DNA from 2 places in the Peribacillus sp. NPDC006672 genome. Region 1 is predicted to be linked to the other one. Evidence: riboswitches for the same ligand, from Rfam matches in the RefSeq annotation. Region 1 holds a riboswitch; the other holds the start of a gene.
What was found. Region 1 has a riboswitch for glycine ahead of gcvT (glycine cleavage system aminomethyltransferase GcvT). Riboswitches for the same ligand answer to the same signal wherever they lie in the genome.
Positions count from the first base shown of each region.

Region 1 (8,414 bases):
GCTCTGCCTCTTCTTCACGGATGTAGTCGGCAGGAAGAATTTCTTCGAGCGGAATAGTTGCAACATCCATTTCTGGCAGACTGTACCCGATTCGACCGGAAGTGCTGATTTCAAAAATGAGTGATTGATCTTGATTATTCATGTTGATCCCCCAATTCCTGCGCAAGTGCATCGATTTCTTCTATTGTTCTAAGTTCCGTTACCGCAACCAACATATGGTCTTTCAGCTCAGGATAAACCGTACCTAAATCAAAACCGCCAATCATCCCTTTTTCAAAAAGGTTTTTATTGATTTCTGAAAACGAAGCAGGCAGTTTAATGACAAATTCATTAAATGAAGGACCGTCGAACATCACTTCTATCCCTTTTGCCTTTATAGCTTTTTTCGCATAATGCGCTTTTTGAATATTTTGCACGGCCATTTCTTTGACACCCTTTTTCCCAAGCGCTGTCATTGCAACAGAAGCTGCCAAGGCATTCAACGCTTGATTGGAACAAATGTTGGATGTGGCCTTATCACGGCGAATGTGCTGCTCACGAGCTTGAAGCGTTAGCACAAACCCTCTTTTTCCATTTTCATCCACCGTTTGACCGACGAGTCGGCCCGGGACTTTCCTTACAAGTTTATTCGTGACGGCAAAATATCCGCAATGAGGTCCACCAAATGCCGCTGGTATGCCAAATGGCTGAGCATCTCCCGTCACGATATCTGCACCGAGTGAACCAGGGGGTGTCAAAGCCCCAAGTGCAAGCGGATTACTGGAAACGATAAACATGGACTTGACGCCATGAATGATTTCTTCCATTTCTTTCAATGGCTCTATTCGACCAAAAAAATTCGGATATTGAACAATCACTCCTGCAATGTCATCATTCATTAATTCCCTTAAAGCAGCCATGTCCGTCACACCGTCTTTATAAGGAATTTCAATCACTTCCACGCGTTGCCCTTTCGCATATGTCTTCACAACTTCTCTTGATTCAGGGTGAACTGCTCCTGAAATGAGAATCTTCTTGCGCCGTGTCTGACCTGAAGCAAGCATGGCCGCCTCAGCTAGCGCAGTCCCGCCGTCATACATGGAGGAGTTAGCTACGTCCATACCCGTCAATTGACAAATCATCGTTTGATATTCAAAGATGGCCTGCAGCTCACCCTGTGAAATTTCAGGCTGATAAGGTGTATAAGCCGTATAAAATTCAGAACGGGAAAGAACGTGATCGACGATGACCGGTGCATAATGGTCATAGACACCCGCACCAAGGAAGGAAGCATAGTTTTTAAGATCCGCATTCTTGGCAGCAAGCCTTGATAATTCTTTCATTAATGCAGGTTCCGATTTAGCAGGTTTGATATCGTATTCTCCTTGAAAGCGAACACTTTCAGGGATATCATTGAAAAGTTCTTCAACAGCAGGTACCCCTATAACTTCCAGCATTTCTTGTTTATCTTGCTCTGTCATGGGTAAATAACGATGTTTCATCTAATGACCATTCCCCTCTATTTACGTGGTTTTTTATAAAAAGGTGTTTGTATTATAACGGCTTTCAAACGTTTGGAACGGATTTCCACTTCAACTTCCGCATCCAGCACCGAATATTCTTTATCGATAAGTACCAATCCTACGTTTTTCTTCAGCGTTGGTGATTGGGTACCAGTCGTGACCTCCCCAATGACTTTGTCCCCGCTGTAAACCTTATACCCATGACGAGGAATGCCACGGTCAATCATTTCAATTCCCATGAGCTTGCGGGGTGCCCCTTTCTCCTTTTGTTCAGCAAGAACGGCTTTCCCGAAAAAATCGGCTTCCTTATCCACTTTTACCGCAAAACCAATCCCGGCTTCTATTGGAGTAATGTCCGCTGAAAGCTCCTGCCCATACAGCGGCAGCTTCGCTTCAAAACGCAGTGTATCACGAGCACCTAAACCAATCGGCTGTATCCCTTCTTCCTTTCCGGCATCCAAAATCGCCTTCCAAAGGGCAGGGCCGTTTTCACTGTCGCTATATATTTCAAAACCATCTTCACCAGTATATCCAGTACGGGATACCAACGTGGAGATACCATTTATCATGACATTTTCCTTGAACTTGAAAAATCCAATTTCACTTAAGGTAGTATTTTCCGAAAGTTTTTGCAATATCTTCTCTGCAGATGGTCCTTGAAGTGCTAGCTGTATATAGTCACTCGATACATTCGTAATTTGGACATCTTCCGTTAGATTAGCTTGCAGCCAATCGAAATCTTTTTCTGTATTCGCTGCATTGACCACGAGCAGATAGTCGTCTTCCGCCCTTTTATAAACGATGAGATCATCAACCGTCCCGCCGTTTTCGTAACACATAGTCGTATATTGGGCACCGCCCGTTTGCAGCTTTGATATATCATTCGTCAGCATCTTCTGTAAAAAGGAAAGACTCCCAGGACCCTTAACATCAACTTCCCCCATATGCGAAACGTCGAACAAACCCGCTTTTGTACGTACCGCTTCATGTTCGTCCTTTATACCCGAAAATTGGACAGGAAGTTCCCAGCCGCCAAAATCAATCGTTTTCCCTCCGCATTCACGATAAACCTCAAATAGTGGTGTTCTTTTTAAATTGGTCAAAAAATGACCCCCCTCAGATTTTTTAAAATTAAATTGGCTTCATTATCAAAAGCTTTTTGTCCTTACGCATCAGATATCCTGATTCATGATGTGAAAAAAGCACAAAAAAGGACAGAGAAAGCCCGTTTGAGCTTTTTCTCTGTCCTGAAACCTGAAAGTTTACCTATATAATAGGTTTTCCCCTTTGGTGGCCGTCCCAAACGGGCGGCGCTCTCCAGAGTTGCGTCCAATAAGAGTTCTTTTGCCTGAGAGATTCACTGCTAAGTTTGCTCCTTCGGCGCTACATCCGTAGTCTCTCCCCTTATCTTCACCCGCATATAATGGTCTACCAATGAAATTAAGTGAATAAGCCCCACCCATTAGTAAAACCTTTGAGCATCTTGGAATGCCTTCTCTGCCAAATCTCCAAAAACTTCAGAAACCGTTTGAATGATCTCCTTCAGTAAATTTTGGATAAAGCAGGTGCCTATAGCCCATACTAAGAAAACGCGAACTGCCATCGATACAAAGATTCTTTTTAGCGTTTGGAAATTGGAATTTTCTAAATATACTTATATCCTACCCTAAGAAACTTATCTCTGCAATATCTTTTGAAGAGAAATATTTTTCTTACTTCACATATGAAATGTTCGGGTTTTGACCTTATATTAAGGAATTTATGATTTAAGAGGGAGTTATTTCTATGAAAATCAATATATCCTTCAATTCTGAATGGAATGACGAGTTTTTACAAAAGATGGATAATGACGGTCCATGGGGAAATTGGGAACTATATAAGTTGGCGGTTCAAATGGAGGAAAATCTCATCATCCCTGATTTTGAAGGTTTACAGGCACCCAAGCACCTTCCTCAGTTAACCCCGCTTCCCCATCAATTGGAAGCTGCAAAGCAAGTGGTCGAAAAGATGAATGGAAAGGCTATTTTAGCAGATGAGGTAGGGCTCGGAAAAACAATTGAAGCCGGCTTGATCCTCAAGGAGTATATGATCAGAGGCCTTGTAAAGAAGGTATTGATCCTTGTACCGGCTTCCCTTGTAACACAATGGGCTTTTGAATTGAATACGAAGTTTCATATTCCGGCAGTCGTTCAGAGAAAAAGTTATGTCTGGGACTCCTGTGATGTGGTCATTTCATCCATTGATACAGCGAAACGTGCACCACATCGTGATATCATTTTCAATCAGGAATATGACTTCATCATCATTGACGAAGCTCATAAACTTAAAAATAATAAGACGAAAAACTATGAATTCGTCCAAAATCTGAAAAAGAAATTTTGTTTACTTCTGACAGCTACTCCCATTCAAAATAAAGTTGAAGAAATTTTTCACCTCGTTTCGTTATTGAAACCAGGCCACTTAGGAAATGCCTCACTCTTTTCGGAAAAATATAAAGGGAAAGGCCGGAACATAATTGAAGATGAACACCTAAAGGAATTGGTCAACACGGTTATGATTCGAAACCGGAGGGCCGATACTGGTATTGAATGGACAAAAAGGCATGTGGAAACCATCACCATTGAATTTTCTCCAACCGAGCAAGCATTGTACGATGCTGTTTCCAAATTCAAACCTATTTCTGATGGAACAAAAGGAAGCTCCTTTTCTGCTCTCACTCTCCAAAGAGAAGCCTGCAGCAGCAGAGAGGCGGTCTTTTATACTTTAAAAAACATGAAAGCCAAATACGACCAGCCTACCCCTGACTTTTTGGCAAAGCTTGATGATTTATTTTCAAAGGTGAATGAAACGGTTCAGAACTCCAAGGCTGAAAAAGCTTTGGAACTGATCAAGAAAATTGATGACAAAGTGATTATCTTTACCGAATACCGAGCGACTCAGCTTTATCTACAATGGTATCTGCAACAGAATGGAATTTCTTCAGTCCCTTTTCGAGGCGGATTTAAACGTGGAAAGAAAGACTGGATGCGAGAATTATTCCAAAAGAAAATACAGGTATTAATTGCAACAGAAGCTGGCGGGGAAGGAATAAACCTTCAGTTCTGCCATCACTTGATTAATTTTGACCTGCCATGGAACCCCATGAGGCTTGAGCAAAGAATTGGGCGGATTCACCGCCTTGGACAAGAAGAAGATGTCAGAATTTACAACTTTGCCACGAAAAATACTGTTGAAGAACATATTCTAAAGTTACTATACGAAAAAATTAATTTATTTGAAAAAGTAATTGGTGAATTAGATGATATTCTAACCAAACTGGATATTAACAACATTGAAGAATATTTAATTGATGTGGTCGGCGAGTCCAAAACAGAGGGCGAAATGAAAGTCAAGATGGATAATTTTTCATCGTTGATCCAATTCGCTCAATCCATGAAGGAAGGTGAGGTTCATGCAGCAACAGGAAATTCATGATTTTTTAATAACTTATTTTAACGCCAATGATTGTGAAATACTGGATAATAAACCAACCCACCTCACAGTTCAACTAACGATAGAAATGGATAAAGAATTAATGAACCGGCCCTTTTATTGGCACTACCTGGAAAAAACGGGTGGCATTCCGAACCCAGCCCAGATGACTTTCATTACCGATCCAGAACAAGCCCCACCCGACCTAAAGGGAGAAATGATTCATTTTGGCTCCCCTCGCCTCCATCAGATTATTCAATCAACAAAAAAGCTAGCAGGGTATACTAGACTTTTTGAGGATACTCCTCAATCAATGGGCAGGAATAATCCATTGTTTCCTTGGCTTACCCTGAATGTGAAAGTATCCTATCAATGCGATCGTAAAAAAGATACTTTTATGTCCATTGGATTGAATTTAATCTCGGGCGAAATCATGGAAGGATTTCACCATCGGGTTTTACCGATTAAGGTCACCCCCAAAATACCGGATTACTCCTTTACGCTTTCACCGCTCATCATGCCGAAGAGTGGATTGGCAAGACTCGATACATACATTAGAACGAGTTTCGAGGATGATGACCATTCTTGGGCGGAAGAAGCCATGCTGCGCTGGCAGAATGACTTAAATTTATTGGAGCATTTTTACAAGGATATGGACGAAAAAAGTGAAAGTTATTTTACCGAAAAAGAAGCCTTAAAAGCTCAATATGAACCGAACATCCGAATATCGATCATCAACGGAGGTTTATTTTACCTTTCAGATAGGGCGTTGGGATAGTAAAAACGATGCTAAAAAACAGATGTCCTAAGTTTAGGACATCTGTTTTATTTTTTGATATTTTTCCTTACGAACATCGACAAAGCAAAAGGGACAATGCCAAACCAATGGGATATACCCTGATTTTTATCCTCTTTTCTATGACGGCGCTTTTCTTTTCGTTCTTTTTTGGTCAGATTAAAATACTCGACAAGCTGTTGCGTCAGATATTTAATATAAGCGTTTGTAGACATATAAAATCACCCTATGAAAAGTATGCCCTGCTAGCGCTTCTTTTAATCCTTCACTTGTTCCTTAAACACGTAAAATCGTTGAAAATGGGTCAGCGTTTTAAAAAGAGAGTTGATCTTTGAGTATTACATAGCCTGCTTTTCTATCCATTCTATCACTCTCCCCGCTTCTTTATCGTATTGAATGATGACCCTGCCAACGCGGCCATTTTTAGTTGTGGAAGAAAACTCGATATAGACGTAAGGACCGTCTTGCTTCGTCAAGGTATACCGCACCATACCATTTGGGTATGAGATTTCCCCCTGAATGATTTCCGGGATCACTTCCCCTAACTCTTCCGTCACATCCTTAACAGCGAGATGTACAAGATGGTCGGCCACAAGCGATTCTTCCACTTCTTTATAAAACCTTTTATCGAGGATAAATTGATCGATCATTAATATCGTCAACATGATGAAAACACTTGCTACAATCATTACCATCGGGAGAACGACTCCTTTTTGATTATTCATCGACTTTCTTCACATTATGAAAGAAAGGATGAAATCTTCGACTGAAAGTAGTCCCTGCTTTATCCGTTATATTTATCACAATGACACCGCCATCCTTCTCAACCCGGAATTCCGAAATGTTCTGCAAGATGACCTCATGCCCCATTCCATTCACTTGTCTTCGGACCTTATCTTCATATTGTTCAAACGCTGATAATTGCTCACCTGAAAGCAAATATAATTTATTTCCCATTACATCCTGATCTTTGGAACTCCGGACCTCCTGCTTCATTTGCATGGTAAAGACCTCCCACTCTTTAGGATGCAATTTATCAACGGACCCCATTTGGGTGTGAATGATAGAAAAAAGCTGTAGAACAAAAAGGGACGTCGTCATTAAAATCATTAAAGAAAAAAGCATTTCGATCATCGTAAAGCCATCATTTTTTCGCAGCATCACAAATGGATTCCAGATTACCCGATTCATCTTCATAACGTACACACCCTTCAATCATTCCCGGGAAATCCCCATGGTCCTTCCAAACCAATTCATAGGATCTTTTTTTGTAAATGATTTCCTGACCAACTGCTTGTATCTCCCCATCCATGAACGCCGTCAATCTTTCATATAATAAATGGTGGGCTTCTGTCCTTACGACAATATCTTTCCGATCCATCAATAACTCTTCAAGAATTGGTAAAATGGCAAGGACCATGAAAATACAAACGGAAAATGCGGCAATAATCTCAAGGTAGACGTAACCCTTACAATTTCTCAATCCTGAACCTCCCTTTACCGATATTGAGGACCAATTTGTACTTTCCTTTTGAAGTATCAACCATCATTGTTCCAGCTTTTGAAGTATTTCCATACTGATTAAAATGAAAGCTAAACCCTAATGTTCCACTTAAAAACTGTATATCCTCTGGTATGCTTCTCTCTAGAAGAGTTCCGTCCTTATAAGACGAAACGCTATAAACCTTATTGGTATTATCAACATGGAGGTAAATCAAGCTCTCATGACTGATGGCATACTGTTGTGCGTAGAAAAGATCTTCATGGAATTGAGAGATGAATAACCTGATCTCCATCCCTTTAGTGAAGCTTGGATATAAATTTGGGCTTATGGAAATCAGGAGTATAAAAATAACGAGGACAATAAGGGTTTCAGACAGGGTATACCCCCCATTGGAATGCCGTATATTCACTTTTCTCCTACTCAACGACCGTTACCTTTCCTTTGTTATCCAAACTAATATCATTCCCATTAGGACAAGATGTCTGTTTGAGATAGCCTTGGCTTTCCAATTCATCGATACTTACAGGCAGTTTAGCATTATCAATCTCATATGCCTGAACCTGCGCTTGAGCCATCTTCACGAATGCTTCACACCCTTTAGAGTGGACAGTGGCTTGATGCTTTGTGATATTTGGGATTGTAATAATCAAAAGAATAGATATTACAAGTAAAACAATAAGCATCTCAATTAGTGTAAAACCTCGTTCATTCATCATTTTCTTCATCATATCATCCTGCTCCTGAAACCATCTGACACCAGGTGATTTCAGAGCAATTTCACCTCCAGAATGCAATACTAAATCCTATATACCTTCGAGCAGAGAGAACATTGGCAACAAAACCGCTAAATAAATGGAAACGATCATAAGACCTATCAAGGAAAACATAAGAGGCTGAATGATTTTCAATATTGCATTCATTCTCTCTTCAATTTTCTCGAGTAAAAAACGACTGTAATGATGCAGCTCCGCATCCAGCCTGCCGTATTTTTGACCATTTGCAGCAACCACCGGTAAGTTTCCATCGAAATAGGGGAGCTCCTGAAAGATCATTTCAAGCGATCTTCCCTCGGTCAGATCATCCTTAATGATCGAGCATAGTTTTTGGTAAAAAGGCTGTTGCTGATTTTTAGAGAATAATT
Region 1 is NZ_JBNNOR010000001.1:545,573-553,986, reverse strand. Features, by position in the region: gene gcvPB (aminomethyl-transferring glycine dehydrogenase subunit GcvPB) at 1-142, opposite strand, end outside; gene gcvPA (aminomethyl-transferring glycine dehydrogenase subunit GcvPA) at 135-1,481, opposite strand; gene gcvT (glycine cleavage system aminomethyltransferase GcvT) at 1,499-2,605, opposite strand; glycine riboswitch at 2,743-2,825, opposite strand; glycine riboswitch at 2,829-2,916, opposite strand; gene ACQKKK_RS02775 (DEAD/DEAH box helicase) at 3,288-4,976, shown strand; gene ACQKKK_RS02770 (YqhG family protein) at 4,954-5,751, shown strand; gene ACQKKK_RS02765 (YqzE family protein) at 5,799-5,984, opposite strand; gene comGG (competence type IV pilus minor pilin ComGG) at 6,108-6,494, opposite strand; gene comGF (competence type IV pilus minor pilin ComGF) at 6,487-6,966, opposite strand; gene ACQKKK_RS02750 (hypothetical protein) at 6,914-7,252, opposite strand; gene comGD (competence type IV pilus minor pilin ComGD) at 7,239-7,682, opposite strand; gene comGC (competence type IV pilus major pilin ComGC) at 7,690-7,998, opposite strand; gene comGB (competence type IV pilus assembly protein ComGB) at 8,077-8,414, opposite strand, start outside.

Region 2 (8,414 bases), on a different contig from region 1:
TTGATATTCGCATTTAATGAACCTAGTGTTTTTTCTTTCGGTCAAATATTAGTAGGAACATTTTGGATTTTGCCCCTTGCCTATTTCATCAGACATATTCCACTTGTTGTCCGCTCAACTAACGCCGTTCTGGAGCAGCTTGATGACTCAATTGAGGAAGCAGCAAGAAACTTGGGGGCAAAGTGGTTTTATACCTTCAGAAAGGTCATTTTACCGATTATTTTGCCTGGTGTTTTATCAGGGACATTATTAGCCTTTATAGAGTCTGTAGGCGAATTCCCAACCTCAGTCCTGTTGTACACGATTTCAAACAGACCCATATCTATTGAAATCATGAATCAGCTTCGGATGTTCAATATGGGGCAGGCAGCTGCCTATGGGATGATTCAAATCACGCTGATTGTTATCGTTCTTTTTATTTCGAACAAGTTTTTTGGAATCAAAGCGGAAAAAGCTTTATAAATCGGAGGTTCAAAGATGAGTAAGCTTGAAGAATTTATCAAAAATGAAGGCAGTGTTTTTCCCGGAAAAACATATGCAGAAGAGCTTCTAATGCCTGTTTTTAATGATCAAAGAGATTACTTATTTCATGTGATGTTCGATATTCATCGCGCACACGTGATCATGCTTTCGGAACAAAAGATCATTAAAGAAGAAGAAGCGAAAACGATGCTGGAGGGGATTCGGAAAGTGGCTCAAACAGATCTCACTCTCCTGACCTATCAACCTCAATTCGAGGACTTATTTTTCATGATGGAGGCAAAGATTGGCGAGGAAATCGGTCATGAGCTTGCAGGAAAGATTCATATCGGCCGCAGCCGTAATGATATGGGAGTTGCGATGTATCGGCTTGTTATAAGAGGTCATCTTCTCCAATTGATCGGGTATGCAAACCAATTGAGCGAGGCATTTTTGGTGCAGGCTGAAAAACATACAGAAACCTATATTACTGCTTACACGCATACCCAACCGGCTCAGCCGACTACTTTAGGCCATTACTTTTTAGCCATTTATGATGTTCTTCAAAGGGATATTGGACGGTTATGGGCAGCCTATGAAACGGTGAACCAATCCCCTCTGGGCGCGGCTGCGTTAACCACTACTGGTTTTCCAATCAGCCGTAACCGTACCGCTGAACTGCTTGGGTTTGAGGCGGTTGTTGAAAATTCTTATGATTCGATAGGCGGGGCCGATTATTTATTGGAAACCGCAACTGCCATTATGACGTGCATGGTTAATGCCGGAAGGTGGATTCAAGATTTCTTGCAGCATGTGACAAGGGAGTTTGGTACATTTCATGTGGCAGATCCTTATGTTCAAGTTAGCAGCATCATGCCGCAAAAAAGAAACCCAGTATCAGTTGAACATTCCCGTTCGATTGCAAGCAGTGCGTATGGTGATGCACTTGCTGCAATGAATATGATCCACAACACACCATTTGGTGATATCGTCGATACGGAGGATGATTTACAGCCGCATTTATATCGGGCTTTTTCGAATGCAGGCCGTGTCATGAAACTAATGTATGCAGTCATATCAACTTTAAAAGTAAATGAAGAACATACAAAGAAAATGGCCGCGAAATCCAGTATAACGGTTACTGAATTAGCTGATACCCTATCAAGAGATTACGAGATATCATTTAGAAAAGCCCATTCCATAGCGAGTCATATTGCAAAACGATCGATAAGTGAAGGGAAAGAGCTATATGATTGGGACACCCAAGACGTTAACAAGATTATCAATGAATTCGTTTCAGTGAATATAGCAGAAGATGAATGGAAAAGAATAATCTCTCCTGAGTACTTTGTGGAAATTAGAAGCATTCAAGGCGGGCCCAGCCCGAAAGAGGTTTCGAGGATGATTGTAAATAGAAAACAAAAACTGGAACAAGAGTTGCAGGAATATAAGGAAAGGGTTAAAACATTGAATGTTGGAAGGAAGGCTTTAGTGGATTACTGAAGGTACGGGAAAAAAGGGAATGAATTTTAACGGGCATGGAATTCACGAGTATTTGCTCCAAACTCACGAGTAAAAGCGTGGAATTCACAAGTATTTGCTCCAAACTCACGAGTAAAAGCGTGGAATTCACGAGTATTTGCTCCAAGCTCACGAGTAAAAGCGTGGAATTCACGAGTATTTGCTCTAAACTCACGAGTAAAAGCGTGGAATTCACGAGTATTTGCTCCAAATCCCAAGTAAAAGGCCGAACCTCCTGAAAAGAGTATTTTTTCGTTGTATTTATTAGTTAATTTTTGTCCGCTATTAACTTTCTATAATCACTCATAAGAAAAAGGACATTATGACTTTGGAAGTCGATTATAAGAAAGGCTCAGTCTTTTGACTGAGCCCTTTCGATGTTCTTCCAATGTTTCTTAATCCAACAATCAGCATCAATGAGTTCTTCATATATCGTTAACGGATTTTGGTTCCAACTGAACCGCATGATTCTTGAGGGCAAGACTTACCGTTATCATCACAATGAAATTGATTGCCAAGGCGATGATTCCTACATTCAAATCTTTCGCTGCTTGTGGCAAGGATGGAAACAGGGTCCCTATTGTTGAATGACTGAGTGTAATGCAGATTACGATGGCCAATCCGGCGATGATGCCGGCGATTGCGCCATATTTATTGATCGGATTCTTCTTCTTCAGACTAAATAGAAGGGACGGGAACAGCTGTGTGATGAGACTGTATCCCATGAGAATTAATGCTGACATCGTTTCGCCGCCGTTTAAGGTGAAGTAGACGGCTATAAGGGCAATGATTGGGACAAGGATTTTTGCCAATCTTACAACGTGGCGATCTGATACTGTAGGTGCAAATTCCTTATAGACGTTTTTAGCGAGCAGTGTAGCGACGCTCATCAAAAGCATGGATCCCGGCACCAATGCGGTCAGCAACCCAGCTCCGCCGATTATACCTATAAACCATGGGTCAAAGGTCTCGATCGAAAGGCGCAGCAATGAGAGGTCTGCATCTGCCCCAACGAGTCCAGGCACTTTCAATATAGCTGTAAACCCTACAAAAAATACGAATAACAGCATGAGCGTATATAAAGGGCTGATGATGGCATTTTTTCGAAATACCTTCCCGCTGCGAGCTGAATAAACAGCGCTGAAAACTTGGGGCCACATATAGAAACCGAATACGAGCAATATTACCGTGGAGATGAACCATGATACGCTAAGTCCCTGCTCAGGGAACTTTAGAAAGCCAGGCTTGGCCGCATCAATTGCTTCGAACATCGGCTGAAATCCACCAAAGTAATGAATGGGCAGATAAATTCCTAAGAATCCTATAATGGCGATCATCATGATATCTTTAATGACTGCTGTCCAAACTGAACCGTGTATACCAGAAATCATTACATAAATGGTAAGGCCGATCGCCCCCATCCAAACCGCCGCAGACATTGAGATTGCACCATAAGATGCCTCTGAGACAATGATCCCCAGTCCTTTCAACTGCACGACGATCACTGGAATCATCGACACTACACCGACGAGCGCAGCCAAAATTCCTAACCTGGGACTCTTATATTTGCTTACAAAAAAATCGGATTGGGACATCAGTTTATTTTCTTTGGCATATTTCCATATTTCCGGAAGGAGCCAATAGGATAATACGTAAGACAAAGTAATGTAAATAAGAACATATAGAGCGGGTGCGCCCTTGCCATAAGCCCAGCCGCTGCCACCAAGGAAGGAGAAGGTCGTATAGATTTCCCCAGCCATCAGCAGAAAGACGAATATTGCACCAAAACCGCGTCCGCCCACCGTCCATTGTTCCAAGTTCATATCTTTTCCTTTTGAAGAACGAATGCCTAAAAATATCGATAGCAGTAAAAAGGCTAAAATGATTAAGAGGGAAATATTCATTCCTGGTCACCTTCCCGATTCCGGGGATCCAGCTTATACATGATGCCCAAGATGGCAGAGGTGAGGACTACCCACATAGCCATCCAGAACATATTGAAAGGCATCCCTAATACATAAGGTTCTATTCTATTAACAAAAGGTAGAAATCCTAGTATGCCTATAAAAGGAACTAGAGTAAGGATATATATAATCTTCATTAAACAAACCCCTCCGTTTTAAATAAAGTGAAACGTCCAACAATGGGGGTTTTACTTCAGTGCCACTGATGGATGGGTGAACCAAACTGGGATGGAAAATTCATACTACGGATGTGCCTTCTTTGATAAAGGACCGATTATAAATATAAGCTTACACTATTTTATATGAAATTTAATGCAGTTACTTGATATATTTTTAGCAACAGCGCCGACTGATAAAAGATAAAGCCTTGAATTCTTATAGAGTTCAAGGCTTTATCCCTTTGTTATCTTTTTTTCTGATAATTATATAGTATCACCAAGACCATGAACCAGATTGGCGTCATGAGCAGTGATAGCCGTGTAGCCTCAGCGAATAGCATAACGATAAGGATGAACAGGAATAATCCTAAAATGGCGTAATTGATAAAGGGTGTAAAAGGAGCCCTGAAAGTTGATTCGGCTCTTAGGTCCGGCCGTGTTTTCGAATATTTGATATGGGAGATCAAGATGATGCTCCATACCCATATGAAACAGATGGCACTGATGGTTGTCACAACGGTAAATGCCTGTTCCGGTATCAGTTTGCTTAACAATGCTCCTAGTGATACAACGATTGTTGATGTTAATAAGGCATTGCTTGGAACAGCCTGTTGATTTAATTTTTCCAGTTTAGCAGGGGCTTCTCCATTCCTGCTTAACGTATAGAGTATTCGGCTTGTTGAAAATAAACCGCTGTTGCATGCAGAAGCAGCTGATGTCAAAACGACGAAATTGATGATACCTGCAGCGACAGGAATGCCGATTAGCGCAAAGACTTCTACAAATGGGCTGCTCGTGGCATCCAGTTGTGTCCAAGGGTTGACGCAGAGAATGACGAATATGGCACCAACATAGAAAAGTAAAATCCGGACAGGGATTTTATTGATGGCAGACGGAATGTTCTTTCTTGGGTTTGCCGTTTCTGCAGCTGAAACCCCGACCAATTCGACACCTACAAAGGAGAAGACGACCAACTGTAAAGACAGCAGGAATCCGGAAATGCCATTGGGGAACATGCCTCCATGAGTCCATAGGTTCGTTAGGGAAACCGTTCCGGTATTGGTATTGAAGCCGATGACCAAAAGAATGATCCCTACGAATATCAAGGCGATGATCGTGATTACTTTAATGATGGCAAACCAGAATTCCAATTCGCCAAATAACTTAACGGTCAATAGGTTCAAACCTAACAGAATGACAAGGCATATTAGAGCCGGAATCCATTGAGGGATATCGAACCAGTATTGTATATAGACACCGACAGCTATAATATCGGCCATTGCGGTCATGATCCAACAGAACCAATATGTCCAACCAGTCACAAAGCCAGCCCATGGGCCGACATATTCGGTTGCGAATTCAGTGAATGACGTATACCCTGCATTGGATAAGAGCAATTCGCCTAGGGCCCTCATCACAAAAAACAAGGCAATTCCAATTATTAGATAGGAGAAGATGATGGATGGACCTGCCAATTGTATGGCTTTCCCGGATCCTAAAAATAAGCCGGTACCAATGGTTCCTCCTATTGCAATAAGTTGTACATGACGATTTTTTAAATCTCTTTTTAATTCCTGTTTAGCCAATTCGTACGCCCCCGTCTTTTATAGTCTTGGTAGTGAATGATTTCAAACCTGCATGGTCTTGGAGAGGGACGTGATTTTTTCACCCAGCTTGCATTTTCCAATGGTTTTCACGAGTGTTGTTTCAGTCCAATCACAAAGTGGACAATAAAAAAAGAGATTGGATAATACCAATCTCTTAAAGGGTTCAGAATAACAATTTATCATTCGTTACTCTTCTGTCCTTTTGCCTGAGATTGTGAATCCTTCGGCGCTGCATCTTGTACAGTCTCTCCAGAAGCTGCTCCTGCTATAGTGTCATCCATAGCATTCATCGCTTGCTTGTATGCGGTTGTGTAAAAATGTCTGTCTGTGGTGATCTTCCACTTATGAAACATTCATTATACTTATAAAATAATATTGGAATTCTATCATCTATTTTTCGGAAGGTCAACAAATTTTTTTAAAAGTTAGCCAGGTCTTATGAGGTTTATAACACATTGAAATGTTCTAATCTTTTTAACGTTCACTTGAAAGGACTTTGAATGGGCTCAAAGCAGAAGTGATTGTTTTCTATTCTTTTTTTTTGTAATCACTATTATAAAATACTGATTCACTTTTTTATAAAGGTATTTTAAAAATCGCCAAGATATATTTAACAACTGTTTTCTTGAAAAATACATTTGTATTTTTAAGGAGTATTTACTATTATAAGATAAGAAAACAAAATTAAAGTGTTATTTATATGATTACGATAAGTCATTTCAAACCACAATAATTAATAGAGAGTCGATTGGCGGTAAGGATGGAAGAGCATTGCTGCTAATATTGCATCTAGGGGAGTTAATCATGTCAAACAAGGAATTAAAGAGAGGGCTGGAGGCACGTCACATTCAGATGATAGCTTTGGGCGGAACCATCGGTGTCGGGTTATTCATGGGATCGGCGAGCACGATTAAATGGACAGGGCCTTCTGTAATGCTTGCTTATGCCATCGCAGGTATATTTATATTTTTCATTATGCGTTCCATGGGGGAGATGCTATATTTAGAACCGACAACGGGTTCTTTTGCTTCCTTTGCTAGCAGCTATATACATCCTTTGGCAGGTTATATGACTGCTTGGAGCAATTGGTTTCAATGGGTAATCGTAGGGATGTCCGAAATCATCGCCGTTGGAATGTATATGAAGTATTGGTTCCCGGAGTTACCAGCTTGGATTCCAGGTGTGGTCGCCATGATCATCTTGGGGGCAGCCAACCTCATTTCCGTAAAATCTTTCGGGGAATTTGAATTTTGGTTTGCACTTATAAAAATAATAACGATCATATTGATGATTATTGCCGGCCTTGGCCTTATTTTCTTTGGAATAGGGAATGGCGGAGATGCAATTGGATTATCGAATCTTTGGGCAAATGGCGGCTTCTTTACGGGAGGCTGGACAGGATTCTTCTTTGCGCTTTCCCTTGTCGTGTCTTCCTATCAAGGCGTTGAGCTTATCGGCATCACGGCCGGAGAAGCGAAAAATCCAACGAAGACCGTAACAAAAGCGATCCAAACAATCATATGGCGCATTTTAATTTTCTATATTGGAGCTATATTCGTCATCGTGACGGTTTATCCTTGGGATAAACTAGATGACATCGGAAGCCCATTCGTTTCAACCTTTGCTAAAGTCGGTATCACAGCAGCGGCAGGCATCATTAACTTTGTCGTAATCACTGCGGCAATGTCCGGATGCAACAGTGGGATCTTCAGTGCAGGGCGTATGCTTTATACACTTGCATTGAATGGCCAAGCTCCGAAAATCTTTGCAAAAGTTTCTAAAAGTGGAGTGCCGGCATATTGTACGATCGCTGTACTATTAGGATTGGGCATTGGGGTTGTCCTGAATTACCTTGCACCGCCGGAATTATTCCTTTATGTGTACAGTGCGAGTGTTTTACCCGGAATGATTCCATGGTTTGTCATACTTATCAGTGAGCTTAAATTCAGAAAGGTAAATGCTGCTGAAATGGAAAAACATCCGTTCAAAATGCCGTTGGCCCCTTACAGTAACTATGCGACAATTGCCTTTTTACTGATGGTGCTTGTGGGTATGTGGATCAATCCCAGTACTAGGATTTCCTTGGTTGTCGGGATCGTTTTCCTAGCATTGGTCGTAGTAAGTTATTACATGCTGAAAATGGATAAACGAATACCATTGGATGTTAAATCCGATGATGAGGTTTCCAGTTAAGAATTCACGTGCCATTCGATAAAAAGATGAGAGTAATACGAGTTTTTCTATAATAAGGATTTTGGGAGATCATCTTGTTTAATCTACATTCATCACTCTAGCTATGTCGAGTGTGTTTCCCATAAGTTTAAATATAATTGACACTAATTAAAGTCGTGCATAAATTGTGGACAAAACAAAGAGAGATAAAGAGAAATCTTCATCCCTCAGGCATTTTTCCCAACTTGTGCATGACTTTTTTTGAGGAAAGAACAGTTATTGCAGGGGAAATTCTCAATAAAGGCCTGGAGTATTTCAAGTATTTCCTTTGTTAGAAAATAAGATTTTCCTAACTGGTGCATAAATTCTATGTAAATGTTGTTGAGATATAATTTGTAAAAAATGAACGGTTTATTTTGCACATATAGGCTAATGTTTTAGCATATGTTCTAAAAAACAAATGTTTGTTTTTTGAACCTTGATTCACCTAATTTTTTCAAATTCAAAAGAATACTGAAGGTGGAATTTAAAAT
Region 2 is NZ_JBNNOR010000012.1:11,815-20,228, forward strand. Features, by position in the region: gene ACQKKK_RS18655 (ABC transporter permease) at 1-462, shown strand, start outside; gene argH (argininosuccinate lyase) at 478-1,962, shown strand; gene ACQKKK_RS18665 (hypothetical protein) at 1,989-2,198, opposite strand; gene ACQKKK_RS18670 (sodium:solute symporter family protein) at 2,406-3,884, opposite strand; gene ACQKKK_RS18675 (DUF3311 domain-containing protein) at 3,881-4,081, opposite strand; gene ACQKKK_RS18680 (amino acid permease) at 4,348-5,688, opposite strand; glycine riboswitch at 5,894-5,972, opposite strand; gene ACQKKK_RS18685 (amino acid permease) at 6,514-7,902, shown strand.
Region 2: linked by a shared signal. The riboswitch ahead of ACQKKK_RS18680 (amino acid permease) and the one ahead of gcvT (glycine cleavage system aminomethyltransferase GcvT) in region 1 are both predicted to bind glycine.